DNA from 4 places in the Marinomonas sp. 63XJN7_9_ISO-PGPR-S23-217 genome. Region 3 is predicted to be linked to each of the others. Evidence: predicted binding sites of a transcription regulator. Region 3 holds the regulator's gene; each other region holds the start of a gene.
The links. The regulator PhoB, encoded in region 3, activates phosphate uptake and scavenging genes when phosphate is short. The targets are predictions, from matches to a motif close to TGTCATANNNNTGTCANA.
Positions count from the first base shown of each region.

Region 1 (4,217 bases), 420 kb from region 3:
GCGATGCATGGTCTGCCATCGGCATCAACTGGAATTTCAATAGAGTGGGAGTAATAAATGAACACTGTCAAGCAGATTGACTCTGATGACCACTTGGTTCAAGACATGCTCGCTATTGCGCAAAGTCGCGATCAAGACGCGCTGAATCGACTGTTCGATCATTATGTTCCCAAAATCAGGGCATTTTGTTTAGCCGCTCAACCCGGTGCCAATCTGATGGCTGATGACATAGCACAGGAAGTGATGATTCGGATTTGGCGAAAAGCACATACTTATAAGTCAGAAACGGCATCACTCAATACATGGGTTTTCACTTTGGCACGTAATGCCCGTATTGACTATTTACGTAAAAACAGCCGTCACCAATCGGATATTGACCCGGAATATCTGTGGCGCGATGTAGTCGATGAGAATGCAGACCCATTCAAAGACGCCCAGCAAAAACGCGATCAAGAACGCATCCAGGTTGGACTAGCAAAATTGCCACAGGATCAACAACAGGTACTCGCTAAAGTGTATTTAGAAGGTAAAACGCACAAAGAAGCGGCGGAAGAACTTTCCCTGCCTCTAGGCACCATTAAATCTCGTGTACGCTTAGCGCTTCACAAACTGACGATTTATATTAAGAGGTAGTTATGACGATTCACTACCACCCAAGCATTGAAATGCTGACGGATTATGCCGCTGGCTCGTTGAGCCTGACACACTCTATGTCTATTGCAACGCATATCGAGCAATGCCAAGAGTGCCAACAACAAATACGCAAGCTGACCACGCTTGGCGCGCAACTATTTACTCAAACGGCCACAGAAGACGCCAATATCGTCGATCTGAAAGCATCATTTTTTGACAAACTGCGCGAACTAGACCGCTCTGAGGGCATAAGCTCGCCAGTAAAAGAGCAAGGACATCGAGATCAGTCAACAGGCCCAATGGCAAGCGAAGAGACCCTCCCGTCATGGGAACAAGACTACCAAGTCCCGAAAAGCCTTCGCCAGTTTGTTCCCTTTGGCTATGACAAACTCAAGTGGATGTCGTTATCCCCTTCGGTCAAAATCGCTACCTTATGCCAAGAAGAAGGTGGCGCACAGGTCGCGTTAACTCGAATCAAAGCTGGCGCTAGCATTCCAACTCATACTCACACTGGTGATGAAATCACGCTGGTATTGGAAGGCGCCTTTTCTGATAAAAGTGGCATCTATCGTCGGGGGGACTTTATTACCCGAGATGCCAGTCACAAACACAAACCCATGGTCACTAAAGATGCCGAATGCATTTGTCTCACGGTATTGGATTCTCCCATTGAGTTTACTGGCTGGCTGACACGCTTATTCAATCCGATTATGCGGCGCTATCATCCTCATTCAAACCACTGACTGAAGTAGGCAAGACCCGAAGCCATAAAATGACGACACGTTTTCCGACGTTAGACCATAGCAAGATTTCGTTTTTAAAATATGGTATACTCTTTGCTCAACTCATATAAGGATTAGCACTATGGCGACGAAAAAGAAGCAACCCGCTGCATCGGAAACCTCGGAATCCATTGAAAAGCAAATGCAAGAATTTCTTGCTCGTGGTGGACAAATAAACAAAATTGACTCTGGTGTCAGTGGTCAATCTCAACTAACGGGCCCTCGCCATATCTCCCTTGGTAACAGCAAAGCGAAAAGCCAATAAGCTTTTCGTTTTTCTTTGTTTTACCAGCGTTTTTTCAAGATTATCTTCCCATGTTGTTTCTCCCTAGAATCGGCTACTATTCGTTGCTAGGCACGACTGTCCTTTCATCTACAGTCCGTTGAAATAAACGCCTTTCTGTGTCGATAGATAAAGGAGTCTCGATAGTGAACACATCTGAATACAATTTTATGCGCCCACTATGGCGCCGTATCGCAGCAACCCTAGTCGCTCTGGGCTGGACATATATGGAATGGTCTAGTGGTAACTCATTTTGGGGTGTGATCGCATTAGGCTTTACTGGCTACTGTCTATGGAACTATTTCTACCGTTTCAAGCCGGATACAACGCCAGAGTAACCCTTCGTTAACGGGCTAATAGCTCTTCTTCCATCACCTTTTTTAGCCTCACGACACCCTTTGGTTCAGCCACAGGCTTCCCCTTTCTAGACTGATACCTTAAAAGAACAACTCAATACTCGTTAACGATCTGTCGATAGCGGCCTATCGATTGTGTTGTCATATTACTGTCACCTGACTAATCTATGCTCAATAGTATCCTCCAAAAATCCTGTTTGAACGGAGCAACACTGTGATAGAAGTCGAGCAATTGATTGCCAATAAATCGCCACAATTTTTTGATAAAAGCCCACTAATCACTCGTCCTACTTTGAGCTTTTTAAAACGCTTATTCCATGAAAATGAAGTGAATCAGTTTTTAGAAAAAAATAAAGACTCTGTTGGTTTCGAATTTATTGATCGCGTCTTGGATCACTTCAATTTTAGCTATCAAGTCAGCCAGGTGGATCGTCGTAATATTCCCGCTATTGGACGCGTCATGATCATCGCCAATCACCCTCTTGGCGCCTTGGATGGTCTGGCTTTATTACGTTTGATTGGGGAAATTCGCCCTGATGTGAAAATCGTCGCCAATGATTTATTGATGAGTCTAGACGGTTTAAAAAGTTTAGTGTTACCGGTGGATAATATGGGCGGTAAAACAGGACGTCAGCAACTAAAAGCCATCATGAACAGTCTACATAACGATGAAGCCGTGATTATTTTTCCAGCAGGTGAAGTCTCTCGTATCTCCCCCAGTGGCGTAAAAGACCAGCGCTGGAATGAGAACTACTTAAAACTCGCGAAAAAGACCAACAGTCCAATTTTACCCGTGCACATTGGTGGTCGTAATTCCATGATGTTTTACACCAGCTCTATTTTGTATCGTCCCCTGTCTACGATTCAATTACCAAATGAAATGTTTCGTCAACGTAATCGTAAGATTCCAATGCAAGTGGGTCAGGCAATCCCTATTCAAGAGTTATCCAAGCTGCCACTGAGTGATAAAGAGAAGAATAAACTGGTCAAACGCCATTTGTACCGTATTGCCAAAGGCAAAAAGCCCCTATTAAAAACAGAAAAGACGGTTGAACATCCACAAAATCGCCAGTTAATCAAAACCGAATTGAAAAAAGCGGAACATTTGGGTTCAACCAAGGATAATAAACAAATCTTCTTAGTGGATTACGACCCGATGTCCGTCACCATGAAAGAAATCGGCCGCTTACGTGAAATCGCGTTTCGCAAGGTCGGAGAAGGCACCGGTGAACGTTCAGATTTGGATAAGTATGATCAATACTACCGCCACCTTGTTTTATGGGATGAGGAAGCACTCGAAATTGTTGGGGCCTATCGTATTGGCGAAGTGGCTCGCTACATGAAAGAAGACAATCAAAACCGTATTTACAGTGCTGAACTCTTCTCTTACTCCTGTGATATGGAGCCCTATTTTGAACAGGGAATTGAACTGGGCAGAAGCTTTGTGCAACCTAAATACTGGGGCATGCGCAGCCTAGATTACTTATGGTATGGCATTGGGGCCTACTTAAAGCGTCATCCAGAAATTCGTTATATGTTTGGCCCAGTAAGCTTAAGCAACAGCTATCCGCAAATCGCGAAAGATTTGATTGTCAGTTTTTACAAAAAGTATTTTCCTGACACAGAATACTTGGCCCGCTCTTTTAACCCCTATCAAGTTTCCCAAGAGCACCAAGACATCATCTCAGGCCTATTAAAAGGCGAGCGTTATGAAGAAGATTTTCGCACACTAAAAGAGCAATTGGGTCATTTGGGTGCCAGCGTTCCAACTTTGTTCAAGCAATATTCGGAACTGTGTGAACCCGGTGGCGTTCGCTTCTTAGACTTTGGCGTAGATGCCGACTTCGGTTATTGCATTGATGGTTTGGTGTTAGTCGATCTTACTCTAGTCAAAGAAACCAAGCGTAACCGCTACTTAGGCGATTAAGACACAATTGCTTAACCCCTAGACATCAATGATGATGACCATGAGGGTGGTGGTGTCGACCATGACCGTGTTTATCATCTTCATGATGACGTTTGACCACAAGCTTATAGGTGATTTTGACCAACAACATTAAGACCAATACAATGAGGACAACGGCTTCAGGGCTCATGATATGACTCCTCTTATACTTTTTGTTTTTTACTTTTCAATAGTAAGTGTAGTCGAAAAAATGCCCT
Region 1 is NZ_CM149678.1:4,925,750-4,929,966, forward strand. Features, by position in the region: gene AC0VYI_RS22885 (sigma-70 family RNA polymerase sigma factor) at 58-633, shown strand; gene AC0VYI_RS22890 (ChrR family anti-sigma-E factor) at 636-1,376, shown strand; gene AC0VYI_RS22895 (hypothetical protein) at 1,498-1,680, shown strand; gene AC0VYI_RS22900 (hypothetical protein) at 1,845-2,036, shown strand; gene olsF (bifunctional ornithine lipid synthase OlsF) at 2,269-3,981, shown strand; gene AC0VYI_RS22910 (hypothetical protein) at 4,007-4,150, opposite strand.
Region 1: the regulator PhoB is predicted to act here: its motif matches at 2,194-2,211, upstream of olsF (bifunctional ornithine lipid synthase OlsF).

Region 2 (4,217 bases), 1.7 Mb from region 3:
AATGCCACTGTAGCTAGGTGCCATGGACTCATAGAGCGGATCATCCGCATTCTGCTCATCCACAATCTTCGCCATACGCTTTAATGACGACATCACTTGATCACGACTGCACATACCATGCTCTAACCAATTGGCAATGTGTTGCGAGGAAATACGCAAGGTGGCTCGATCTTCCATTAGCGCCACATTATTAATATCCGGCACTTTGGAGCAGCCGACACCTTGATCTATCCAGCGCACCACATAGCCTAAAATGCCTTGAACATTGTTATCCAGTTCCGCCTCAATCTCAGCAGAGGATAAAGCGCCAGGATTCGTCATAATAGGCAGCGTTAAGATATCGTCTAAGCTGGCTCGCTCTCTGCTCATTAACGCTTGTTGTCGAGCGCGCACATCCACCGTGTGGTAGTGGGTGGCGTGCAAAATAGCACCATTAGGAGAAGGCACCCAAGCTGTATTCGCCCCAGACATTGGATGAGCAACTTTCTGCTCTAACATGGCCGCCATTTCATCCGGCATGGCCCACATACCTTTACCAATTTGCGCTTTACCAGACAAACCACATTCAAGGCCAATATCGACATTCCAATCTTCATAGGCTTTAATCCAGGCTTGCTGCTTCATCACCGTTTTAGGAACAAAAGGACCCGCTAGCATAGAAGTATGAATTTCATCCCCCGTGCGATCCAAAAAGCCGGTATTAATAAAGACTACTCGATCTTTCGCAGCACGAATACACTCTTTCAAATTGACGGTCGTCCGTCGCTCCTCATCCATGATACCGATTTTTAAGGTATTACGTTTCAGCTGCAACACGCTTTCAATGCGCGCAAATAATTCAACCGCAAAGGCCACTTCTTCTGGTCCATGCATTTTCGGTTTAACAATATTGATACTACCGGAACGACTGTTTTTGTGAGTGGTATTGCCATTTAAATCATGCATTGCTGCAAAAGCCGTGATAAAGCCATCCATTATGCCTTCTGGAATCTCATTACCTTCTTTATCCAAAATGGCAGAGCTTGTCATTAAGTGACCCACATTACGAATAAACAGCAAACTACGACCAGGTAACGTGATCGTCTCGCCTTCTTGTATGGCTTTGTAGGTGCGATCAGGATGCAAACGACGAACCATCGTCTGACCATTTTTTTCAAAGCGCTCTTCTAAAGAACCATTCATCAACCCAAGCCAATTGCGGTACACCTCTACTTTGTCTTCGGCATCAACCGCGGCAATGGAGTCTTCACAGTCCATAATGGTGGTCACAGCGGCTTCGATTAATAAATCTTTGACGCCCGCTTTATCCGTTTGACCGATCGGCGATGTTCCATCAATTTGGATCTCAATGTGCAACCCATTATTTTTCAATAAAATCGCACTTGGCTGATTTGCCTCACCTTGGTAGCCAACGCATTTTTCGGGTGATACAAGGCTCGCGGTTTCCCCCGAAGCCAACACCGCTTCTAACTGACCACCGACGATTTTATAAGACGTGACGTCCCCATGACGACCAAGCTTAAGAGGAGCAGCTTGATCTAATAATTGACGACCAAAGGCAATGACTTTCTCACCACGGATCGGGTTGTAGGCTTTGGTAATCTCTGCGCCCTCGTCTTCTGAGATGGCATCCGTACCATAGAGAGCATCATATAAACTTCCCCAGCGAGCATTGGCAGCATTTAAAGCAAAACGTGCATTCTTAACAGGAACAACCAATTGTGGACCCGCTTGCTCAGCAATCTCTTGATCTACCCCTTGCGTGGTAATCGTAAAATCTGCTCCTTCTGGTAATAAATAGCCGATCTCTTTTAAAAACTGCCGATACGCCTCGGCATCATGCTCTTCTTCTCGATGGGAAAGATACCAATGATCAAGCTGTGATTGCAGATCATCACGCTTAGCCAACAAGGCTTTATTTTTCGGAGCTAACTCATAAATCGCCTCTTCAAAGCCTTGCCAAAACTGCACTGGGTCAATGCCTGTCTCTGGAGCAATCTCGTCATTGACTAAACGCCACAGATTCTCATCAACCTGCAGGCTACCTTGCTGAACTCGCTGCGTCATAACCCTCTCCTTTATTTATTTTTTAAACCGTTTTGGTTTGATCAAGTTGTATCAGTTTATATCTAACTGAAACATTTGTAACGGACTAATCATTGCCTAGACGCATCATTATCCCACTAAGATAGAATCAAAAAAGCCCGTATTGTGACAAAAAAACTTTGCAACATAACAGCACACTGACTTGCATTTTTTTTACACTTTTATGCAAAGATAGCGAAAATCTTCCTTTAAAAAGTAAATACCACACGACAAATAAAAAATAATCACTTAAAAATCAAAAAGTTAAAAAATCATCATTGCCAATTTAGCCCTTCTTAAAAGCGCCTCAGTAATGTGCAAATAGCAAGATCACGAAAATTTTTTCTCTCAATCGGACACTATATGACAATTCGGTCATGAAACTGTCACAAAAGAAATCCATTATTTATCACCAGGACGGCAACTCAAGAAGACTCGCGTCCTTGGATAAATAAAGCTATTAGGACAAGCCGCCAAATGATGGCTGCAATGTTAGTTCTCGAATGACAATTTGAAACGATTTTAGGAGATAACTCTGATGAAACGCATTATTGCAAGTCTAGCTGTTTGTGCAGCGGCAAGCGCAATCACGGCAACGTCTGCTTTCGCTGCTGACCAAATTACTGGTGCTGGCGCAACCTTCCCATACCCTGTTTACTCAAAATGGGCTCAAGCTTATAACGAAGAAACAGGTGTTCAGCTAAACTATCAAGCAATCGGTTCTGGCGGTGGTATCAAGCAAATCAAAGCAAACACCGTAGACTTTGGTGCATCAGACAAACCTCTTACTCCAAAAGAGCTTGATAAAGCGGGTTTAATGCAGTTCCCAACGGTTATGGGTGGCATCGTGCCAATCCTTAACGTTAAGGGCATCAAACCAGGCGAACTTGTTCTTGATGGCAAAACCATTGCTAACATCTACCTAGGTAAAATCAAGCGTTGGAACAACAAAGAAATCCAAGCGCTTAACCCAGGCGTAAAACTTCCTGATAGCCGCATTTCTGTTGTTCACCGTGCAGATGGTTCTGGTACGACTTTCAACTTCACTTACTACCTAGCTGATGTATCTCCAGCTTGGAAAAAAGACGTAGGTGTTGATGCCTCTGTTCAGTGGCCAGTAGGTACTGGTGGTAAAGGTAACCAAGGTGTTTCTAACTACGTATCTCAGTTGAAAAACTCTATCGGTTACGTTGAGTATGCTTATGCTCTACAAAACAAATTGACTTACGCTCGCATGAAAAACAAAGATGGTAAAATCGTTTCTCCTGCGATGGAAAACTTCCAAGCAGCTGCCGCTGGTGCAGACTGGAAACATGCTAAAGGCTTCTACCTAATTCTAGCAAACCAACCTGGTGCTAAGAGCTGGCCGATGACCGCTGCAACCTTTATCTTACTTCATAAAGATGTTAAAAACCCTGACGCAACGAAAGCCGTGTTAAAATTCTTTGACTGGGCATACAAAAACGGTGACCAAGCGGCCGCTAAACTTGACTATGTTCCATTCCCTGCTAGCGTGAAAACATTGATTCGCGATGCTTGGAAAAAAGATCTAAAAGCTGACGGTCACTCTGTCTACATGGGCTCTTAATACATGAGTAATACCAACATGACGCTCGTAAATAATCGTACGAAAGCGCATGCCGAGACCGCTGGTGAATTCCAGCGGCCTCCACGTTTTCTAAACGGCGAAGCCTTTAACAAAACATTTAAATGGCTTTCTATTGGCGCTGCCTTATTCATTCTAATGATTTTAGGCGGCTTCTTTGTGTCTTTAACCATTGGTGCGTGGCCAGCCTTAAAACAGTTTGGTATTGGTTTTATTTGGACCTCCTCCTGGAACCCTGTTACCGAAAAATTTGGTGCCTTACCCGCCATTGCTGGTACACTCATCACCTCCGCTATTGCCATCATAATAGCTGTACCCTTGGCCTTTGCCATTGCCATTTATATTACTCAATTAGCGCCTAAATGGTTACGTCACCCTTTAGGCATTGCCATTGAATTGTTAGCCGCCATTCCTAGTATTATTTATGGTATGTGGGGACTGTTTTACTTTGCCCCGATGTTTGCAGACTACGTTCAAGGCCCGATCATTAATTTGTTTGAGAATGTGCCGATACTGTCCACCATTT
Region 2 is NZ_CM149678.1:1,614,104-1,618,320, reverse strand. Features, by position in the region: gene AC0VYI_RS07505 (malate synthase G) at 1-2,067, opposite strand, end outside; gene pstS (phosphate ABC transporter substrate-binding protein PstS) at 2,624-3,673, shown strand; gene pstC (phosphate ABC transporter permease subunit PstC) at 3,692-4,217, shown strand, end outside.
Region 2: the regulator PhoB is predicted to act here: its motif matches at 2,459-2,476, upstream of pstS (phosphate ABC transporter substrate-binding protein PstS).

Region 3 (4,217 bases):
ATTGCCCGTGGCCTGTGTATGCAGCCACGCATCATGCTATTTGATGAGCCCACTTCCGCTCTTGACCCAGAAATGATCAAAGAAGTGCTCGATGTTATGGTGCAGTTGGCAGAAGAAGGGATGACCATGGTTTGTGTTACCCATGAAATGGGCTTTGCTAAAACCGTGGCGGATCGCGTGGTCTTTATGGATGCTGGAGAAATTGTGGAGGCCAATGAGCCTCAAGAGTTTTTCAATAATCCACAGCATGACCGTACACAATTGTTCCTAAGCCAAATTTTGAACCATTGATACTGATTCCCTGTTAACTAAACAAATCGGATCAACAGCCTCACCTTGATGTTCCACCATGACGTTGGACATAAAGGCGAGGCTTTTTTATGCATTGTTCTATGGGACAAGGTTGCGAAACCTCAATATAATAGCCATGTCACTAATCGAGACCTTTATGCACTGGCAGAAACACCAGTGTCGATAAAAGGGCTCTAAACGATTGGCCTAACATGCAATTAAATCATCATCTGACACTTGCCCTGCACTACCGTTGGCAACCCTTAAAACAAATTAACAAACAGCAAATTCCAGCGTCACTTTGGTTTTGGCTCACGACCAGTCAATCCATCACCGCAGAGTTGAAAAAAAGAGGCCAACTCACGGTAGAGGTTATTGAGGATGGTTGGGGGAAAGCAACACCGCGTGAAAAACGACGACTCAACATGAAGCCACGCGATGCTGCGCGTGTTCGCACGGTATTATTAAAAGTCGATGGTCGAACCGTTATATACGCCCGCTCCATTATCCCAGCCAACGCCTTACGAGGTCATTGGCGACAAGTGAAACATTTGCACAATAAACCATTAGGCGGTTATTTGTTTAAACATAGGGCACTTAAACGCAGCCCTATTGAGGTAGCGGCCCTTCCCAAAGGCTTATTTACCAATCACCATACTAAAGTCTGGGCAAGACGCTCTGTTTTCCAACAATTTGGCTCTGGTATCTTGGTCAGTGAAGCATTTTTCGAGACAATGGCATAACATAAAGGCGGCTTCGCCTAATTCTGACGACTAAATCAATGGACTCCCATGAACAAGCTTAAAGATTACGCCGACTTAACGCGTTTTAATCGTCCTATTGGCTCCCTACTCTTGCTGTGGCCGACCCTATGGGCCCTTTGGCTAGCGGCCGATGGCTGGCCCCAATGGCACCTTATTGTCATTTTTGTTCTGGGAGTGTTTAGCATGCGTTCTGCCGGCTGTGTCATCAATGATTACGCTGACCGAAAAGTCGATGGACACGTTGAGCGCACGAAAAATCGTCCTTTACCGTCTGGCCGTGTGTCCGAAAAAGAAGCGCTGGGGCTGTTCGCCTTTTTGGTCGTATTGAGCTTTTTGTTGGTGCTGTGTACCGATTTACGAACCATTTTGCTGTCTTTCGTCGGCTTAGGATTAGCCGCACTGTACCCCTTTATGAAGCGCTACACCCACCTGCCCCAGTTATTTCTTGGCTTGGCGTTCTCTTGGGCGATTCCCATGGCATACAGCGCCCAAGGCGGGGATCTGCTAGACCCCAAGTTGTGGATGCTGTTTGTGGCAAATTGCTTCTGGACCATTGCCTATGACACCTACTATGCCATGACAGACCGACCCGACGATTTAAAAGTCGGCATTAAATCCACCGCGATCCTTTTCGGCAAATACGATTTACTTGTTATTCTCTGTCTACAAGGTCTGACGTTATCCCTATTGGTCTGGATCGGGATACTGGCCCACCTTAACTGGATCTACTTTGTGTCGCTTATCATCAGTTTGGGATTATTTGGGCTGCAATACCAAAAAGCCAAAGAACGTGACCGACAAGCCTGCTTCCATGCTTTCTTAGATAATAACCGAATTGGCTACTGTATCTTTATTGGCATCGCTGCTAGCTTACTATTTATGTAATATATGGCGAATATGTGACATTTTCATATAACTGTCATACTAAGACGTTTTAATTAAACCGTTCCTGAGATGAGGGTAGATCCTGTGACCGGTAAAAAAGTATTAATCATTGATGATGAGTCTTCCATTCGCGAAATGATCGCCGTCGCCTTAGAAATGGCGGGATACGAATATATGGAAGCAGAAAATAGCCAACAAGCCCACGAAATCATTGTCGACCATCGACCTGATTTGATTCTCTGCGACTGGATGATGCCAGGGAGTAGCGGCATAGAACTGACTCGTCGCCTAAAAAAAGACAGTGCAACAGCGGAAATCCCCGTCATTATGTTGACGGCAAAAAGCGAGGAAGACAACAAAATTCAAGGGCTGGAAGTCGGTGCTGACGATTACATTACCAAGCCCTTCTCGCCACGAGAATTAGTCGCCAGACTGAAAGCGGTGCTACGTCGAGCCACGCCTCAAGGGGTAGATGAGCCAATTGAAATCGAAGGGTTAACCCTTGATCCTATTAGCCAACGCGTTACCATTGACAATAAGCCGCTAGATATGGGGCCGACGGAGTACCGTCTGCTAAAATTTCTCATGACTCACCAAGAAAGAGCCTATTCACGGGCACAATTATTGGATCAGGTATGGGGCGGTAATGTTTATGTGGAAGAACGTACCGTTGATGTGCATATTCGCCGTTTACGAAAAGCCATTGGTAGCAGTCACGACTTTTTGATTCAAACCGTTCGAGGGACTGGCTACCGATTCTCTCCCAAAAGGACTTAGTCATATAATATGAAAGCAGTTTGGCGAAGAGCAATAATTCGCTGGTCTTTAGGGCTTTTGGCCTGCATCGTCATCGGTTTTATCATAAACCACTTACAAGCCGTCGTACTTTTGTTTTTATTGGGAACATTGTATTGGCAGCTGTATCAACTTTACCAATTTCATTATTGGCTACGTCACTCTGGGCGAGGCGCCCCCCCTGAATCGGATGGTATCTGGGGAGATATCTTCGATGTTGTCTACCGTTTGCAGAAAAAGCAGCGTAAATCGAAGCGCCGTATGCGCCAAGCTCTGAATCGTATCGAGAATTCTACCGCCGCCCTAAAAGAAGGCGTCATTATGGCCGATAACCAAGGCAACTTAGAGTGGTGGAATAACTCGGCAGGACACTTTTTAGGCCTAATGCGCCCAGTTGATCGAGGGCAGCCCATTACCAATATTGTTCGCAACCCAGAATTTTTTCGTTACTTTACCCAAAAACGTTTTGGAGAACCGCTGGTGATTAAGTCACCGGCCAAAGAGGGCGTTTATTTAGAAGTCCAAACCACCTTGTACGATAAAAATGATCATTTGATTTTTATCCGCGATGTCACAAGACTGCACCTGCTCGAAGAAATGCGCAAAGACTTTGTCGCCAATGCCTCCCATGAGCTAAAAACCCCTTTAACGGTCATTAAAGGTTATTTAGAAACGTTAGAAATGTTCCAAGATTCCCTGCCCGCCAGCATGCAAAAAGGCATCGCAAATATGTCTGAGCAGTCGGAGCGCATGGAACATTTAATCGAAGATTTGTTGCTATTATCGCGTTTAGAAAGCAACGATAAACGAGAAGAAGAACATTGGCATGAGGTGTCTTCTTGGACGGAAGCCATTAAGAAAATTGCGTCACCTCTACTTACTGAAAAACATTCTTTAGACATTGATATTCCAGAAAAAGCACGTCTGTACGGCGCCTACAACGAACTCTACAGTGCGTTTTCTAATTTGGTGGTAAACGCCATCAAGTATTCACCAGATGGCGGTGAAATCAAAGTGAAATGGGAGTCTAATGAATTCAGTGGCGTGTTTTCAGTTGCCGACCACGGCTTAGGCATAGACCCAAGATACATTCCGCGCTTAACGGAGCGATTTTTCCGAGTCGATAAGGGTCGTAGTACCAAAACGGGCGGCACGGGCTTAGGCTTAGCCATCGTCAAACATGTGCTCATGCACCATGATGCTAAGTTACAGATCCTTAGCGAACTCAACCGTGGCAGTCGCTTCTCTTGTCATTTCCCAGCCAACCGAGTACGGACGGATGATATTCCAGCGTTTTCTGCAATAGAAAAAAATGTTGAGGATGACAAAGAGCCTATTGTAAAAGACCAATAAACCCCACCCTAACCCTCCCCTTAAATAAGGGGAGGGAACAAGACATTCCTCAGCCCAACCCCTTCCCCTTACAACGGAGCTGGGAGGGAACTGTCGGCTCCTCCCCCTTGCCAAGGGGGAGGCTGGGAG
Region 3 is NZ_CM149678.1:5,347,856-5,352,072, forward strand. Features, by position in the region: gene AC0VYI_RS24875 (amino acid ABC transporter ATP-binding protein) at 1-291, shown strand, start outside; gene AC0VYI_RS24880 (chorismate--pyruvate lyase family protein) at 504-1,034, shown strand; gene ubiA (4-hydroxybenzoate octaprenyltransferase) at 1,083-1,940, shown strand; gene phoB (phosphate regulon transcriptional regulator PhoB) at 2,025-2,717, shown strand; gene phoR (phosphate regulon sensor histidine kinase PhoR) at 2,727-4,088, shown strand.

Region 4 (4,217 bases), 1.3 Mb from region 3:
TTGTACTCATTACGGTATTTAACCCCCAATGTACACTCGGTAAATTTGGAGGCCATGCCCATCAGGCCCGCGAGAATCATCCAAAAAGTGGCACCAGGCCCTCCGATAGAAACCGCGACCGCTACACCTGCAATATTCCCTAAACCTACCGTTCCTGATAGGGCAGTGGCCAGTGCTTGGAAATGGCTTACTTCTCCTGCGTCATTTGGGTCGGAATAGTCACCTTTTACCAAGGCAATAGAGTGGCCCACACCGCGGAATTGTAAAAAACCGAAGTAGAGTGTGAAGATGGAGGCTCCAGTGACTAACCAAAGCACAATCCAAGGAAAGCTCGTTCCGGGAAACGGTGCAAAGATAAGGCTGACAAACCACCCTGTCGCATGGCCAAATATTTCATTGACCACGGCATCAATGCCACCAGAGCTTTCTTCTGCTTGTACGCTTGAGCTTACTGTTAAAAGCAGTAGGCTGATGAGAGACGTAAAAAGAAAATATTAACCCGGCGGTAAAAATTATCTGGTATAATCACTGAATGAACGAAAAAATAGACACAAGAAAACTTACCACTCCAGAACTCGCTAGGCTACGAAAGCAAGTTGTCAGACTGCGCGAAAAAGACTTCTCTTTTAAAGACATATCTGAGGTGACAGGTGTCCATGTAGACACAGTTGGCCGTTGGTATAGAGACTACTTAAAACGTGGAAAGGCAAGCTTTGAGTATAAAAAGCGTGGTCGAGAAAAAGGCTCATTTGGCAGTCTAACCAAAGCACAAGAAACTCGAATTCAGCAAGAAATCACCGATAAAATGCCTGATCAATGCAGGCTGAATTTTGCCTTGTGGACACGTCGTGCGATCCAACAGCTCATCAAGCAATTGTGGGGGAAAGATATGCCCATTAGAACCATTGGAGACTATCTAAAGCGCTGGGGATTTACCCCGCAAAAGCCACTGAAAAAAGCCTATGAGCAAAACCCTCGAAAAGTGTCCAAATGGCTTGGGGAAGAGTACCCCTCGATCAAGGAAAGGGCCAAGAATGAAGGGGCAGAGATACATTGGGGTGATGAAACGGGCCTTCGTAATGATAGTCAGCATGGCCGAAGTTTTGCTCCTAAAGGCAAGACACCAGTCCAAGTGATTCCAGCAAAGTATTGCCGAATCAATATGATTTCTACTATCACAAACCAAGGAACAGTACGCTTTATGACCTACGCTGACAACATGACAGCCAAAGTACTCATTCGCTTTATGAAGCGATTGATCTCAACCTCTAAGAAAAAGGTATTTCTGATACTCGATAACCTTCGAGTACATCATGCAAAATTAGTAAAAGAGTGGTTAGCCAAGCCAAAAACCAAAGAGCAAATAGAAGTCTTTTATTTACCTGCCTACTCACCTGAACTCAATCCAGATGAGTATCTAAACTGTGATTTAAAGGCAGGTGTGCATACAGGTGATGCGCCAAAGAATGAAAAGGTTTTAAAGGATAGAGTGGTCTCTCATATGAGAGGGTTGCAGAAGAATCCGAATCGAATCAAAAAGTACTTTAAACACAATTCAATCCGTTATGCAGCATAGAAGACATAAAACTCCGCCGGGTTAATAGGGACGTTTTAGCATAATCATGCTCCTTAGCTGACAACCGTTACGGGGACATTGGCGCTCATAACGAGGTTGGCGGTTACACTGCCGAAAACTCGTGCACTTAAACCTTGCTCTGTGGAGCGAGCAACAACAATTTGTTCAGCATTGTGTTCGACTGCAATGTTATTGAGAATTGAGGAGGCTTTACCAAATTTCACTACGCCAGAAGCGGTTATTCCCGCCTCTTTGAGGGCTGCTAGGGCGGGATCAATAACGCGCTCTTGGGCGTTTTTAGTTTCAATCTGTTTTTGTTTTTTACGATGGGAGTTTTCTTCTGGTGTTTGGAATGTATAAGGAGACCATTCGACCACGCAAACGAGTTCTAGTTTGCATTCGCTTCCGATTAACGTTGCGAGTCGTTTTGCGTAGGCTAAAGCACGGTTGCCTGCTTCACTTCCATCAACTCCGACAATGATTGTTGCTGACATGGTTCGTTCCCTCTTTGATTGATTGGGGGTAATTTAACTCTTTTTTTATTGCCAATGCTGTCGTTTGAAAATTTCAACGGCACTGGACTTTTGCGGAATTGTTTTATTATGCATTATTTTTGCACGTTTTTGACTGTTTTTATAAAAAAGTCAGTTTTTATGGCTAATCCTTTATTAAGATCGCGGTTTTATGGCGTGCGATTTTGAACTGTATCCCACACCATTCTGTTGCCATCACAGGTAGGAAGGATGGCTTAGTAGGAATGAGTCCAATAAAAGTTTTTTAGGGTTTTTATCTGAATTGCCTCGGTGTAGAATGGCGCGCGATTAACATTTCATGAAGGAAATGTGACAGGATGAATAAAGCGTCAAACTCTCTGAAAGTGCTAGGGTAAGCATTTTGCGATGAATGATGAGCCATAAGTTTGTCAAGTGAGCCGCAGTTTGGCATAGATAAATCTTTAAAGAAGAGCCTCTATGGATCTTACAAGCAAATTGAAAAACGAAAAGACCCTGTTGGGTGGCGGTGAACTGATACGTGTGCTGATTGCGCTTGGATTTGTATTACTGGCAGGCTTTTACGCCGTGAATCAAGGTGCCGCTGTTTCTAATGTTTCTATTTTAGCGATTGCAGCCAGTATTGGTGCTTATATGGCGTTGAACATAGGGGCAAATGACGTCGCAAATAACGTTGGCCCTGCCGTTGGCTCGAAAGCGCTTTCCATGACCGGCGCTATTCTGATTGCCGCAATCTTTGAAGCTTCAGGGTCTCTGATTGCTGGTGGAACGGTTGTTGGAACGATTCAAAAAGGTATTATTAACCCCAGTTCTATTGCGGACTCTGCAACCTTTATCTGGATTATGATGGCCGCTCTATTAGCAGGCGCTATTTGGCTAAACCTAGCCACGTATCTTGGAGCACCGGTTTCAACTACCCACTCTATTGTTGGTGGGGTACTTGGTTCAGGGATTGCTGCGGGCGGCTGGGGAATTGCAAACTGGAATCAGCTTGGGGCCATTGTTGCCAGCTGGGTGATTTCTCCGGTAATGGGTGGCCTTATTGCGGCGGCCTTTTTGATGTTTATTAAGCGCACTGTCACCTATCGTAGTGACATGATTCTCGCTGCGCGAAAAGTCGTCCCTCTGCTAGTGGCGATTATGGTCTGGGCGTTTTCAACTTACTTGATTCTAAAAGGCTTTAAGCACCTTTTCAAACTGGACATGACAACCGCATTGTTAATTGGCTTTGCGGTCGCTATGACCGGGTACTTTTTAGTTCGCCCTATGGTCGATAGAGCGGCAATGAAGTTGAAAAACGATAAAGATGCCGTGAATAGCTTGTTCACCATTCCACTGATTGCCTCTGCTGCGTTATTAAGTTTTGCCCATGGGGCAAATGATGTTGCCAATGCAATTGGACCATTAGCGGCCATAAACGATGCGCTTATGACGGGAGCCGTTGCCAACTCGGCGCCGATTCCTATTTGGGTGATGGCGATTGGCGGATTTGGTATTTCGGTTGGTTTAGCTCTGTATGGACCAAAACTGATAAAAACCGTTGGTTCTGAAATTACTGAGTTGGATAAAACGCGTGCCTTTTGTGTGGCGATGGCTGCTGCTATTACGGTGATTATTGCTTCTCAGTTTGGTCTTCCTGTTAGTTCCACCCATATTGCTGTTGGTGGTATTTTTGGTGTGGGTTTCTTGCGGGAGTACCTAAAGCTGTCTTATGAGAAGAAGATAGCCTCGATTATTAAGCACTCTCAGCGTGCAGGTCATGATATTGAAGAAACACAGGCTTTTGTGAAACGTTTCACTCAGGCGGATGTGGGTGAAAAGCGCCAAATTCTTAAAGATTTAAAAAATGCCAGTTATATTTCACCTATTTCTAAAGGCGAGCGTAAAGGGCTGAAGAAAGCGACGAAAAAAGAATTGGTAAAACGTTCCGCTATTCTTCGTATTGCAGCCGCTTGGGTGATTACCGTCCCTGCATCAGCGTTGCTTTCTGCAATGATTTTTTATATGTTGGTAGGCTTCTCTGTTATGCATTAAAGTGCATTGCTGTTATTTATGAAATGAAGCGTTTGTTGATTGCTTTAGTCGAAAAAGAGTGCTTTAGTCAAAAAGGTCAGTTCAGCTGACCTTTT
Region 4 is NZ_CM149678.1:4,043,913-4,048,129, reverse strand. Features, by position in the region: gene AC0VYI_RS19010 (alanine/glycine:cation symporter family protein) at 1-404, opposite strand, end outside; gene AC0VYI_RS19005 (IS630 family transposase) at 533-1,576, shown strand; gene AC0VYI_RS19000 (universal stress protein) at 1,630-2,070, opposite strand; gene AC0VYI_RS18995 (inorganic phosphate transporter) at 2,548-4,122, shown strand.
Region 4: the regulator PhoB is predicted to act here: its motif matches at 2,407-2,424, upstream of AC0VYI_RS18995 (inorganic phosphate transporter).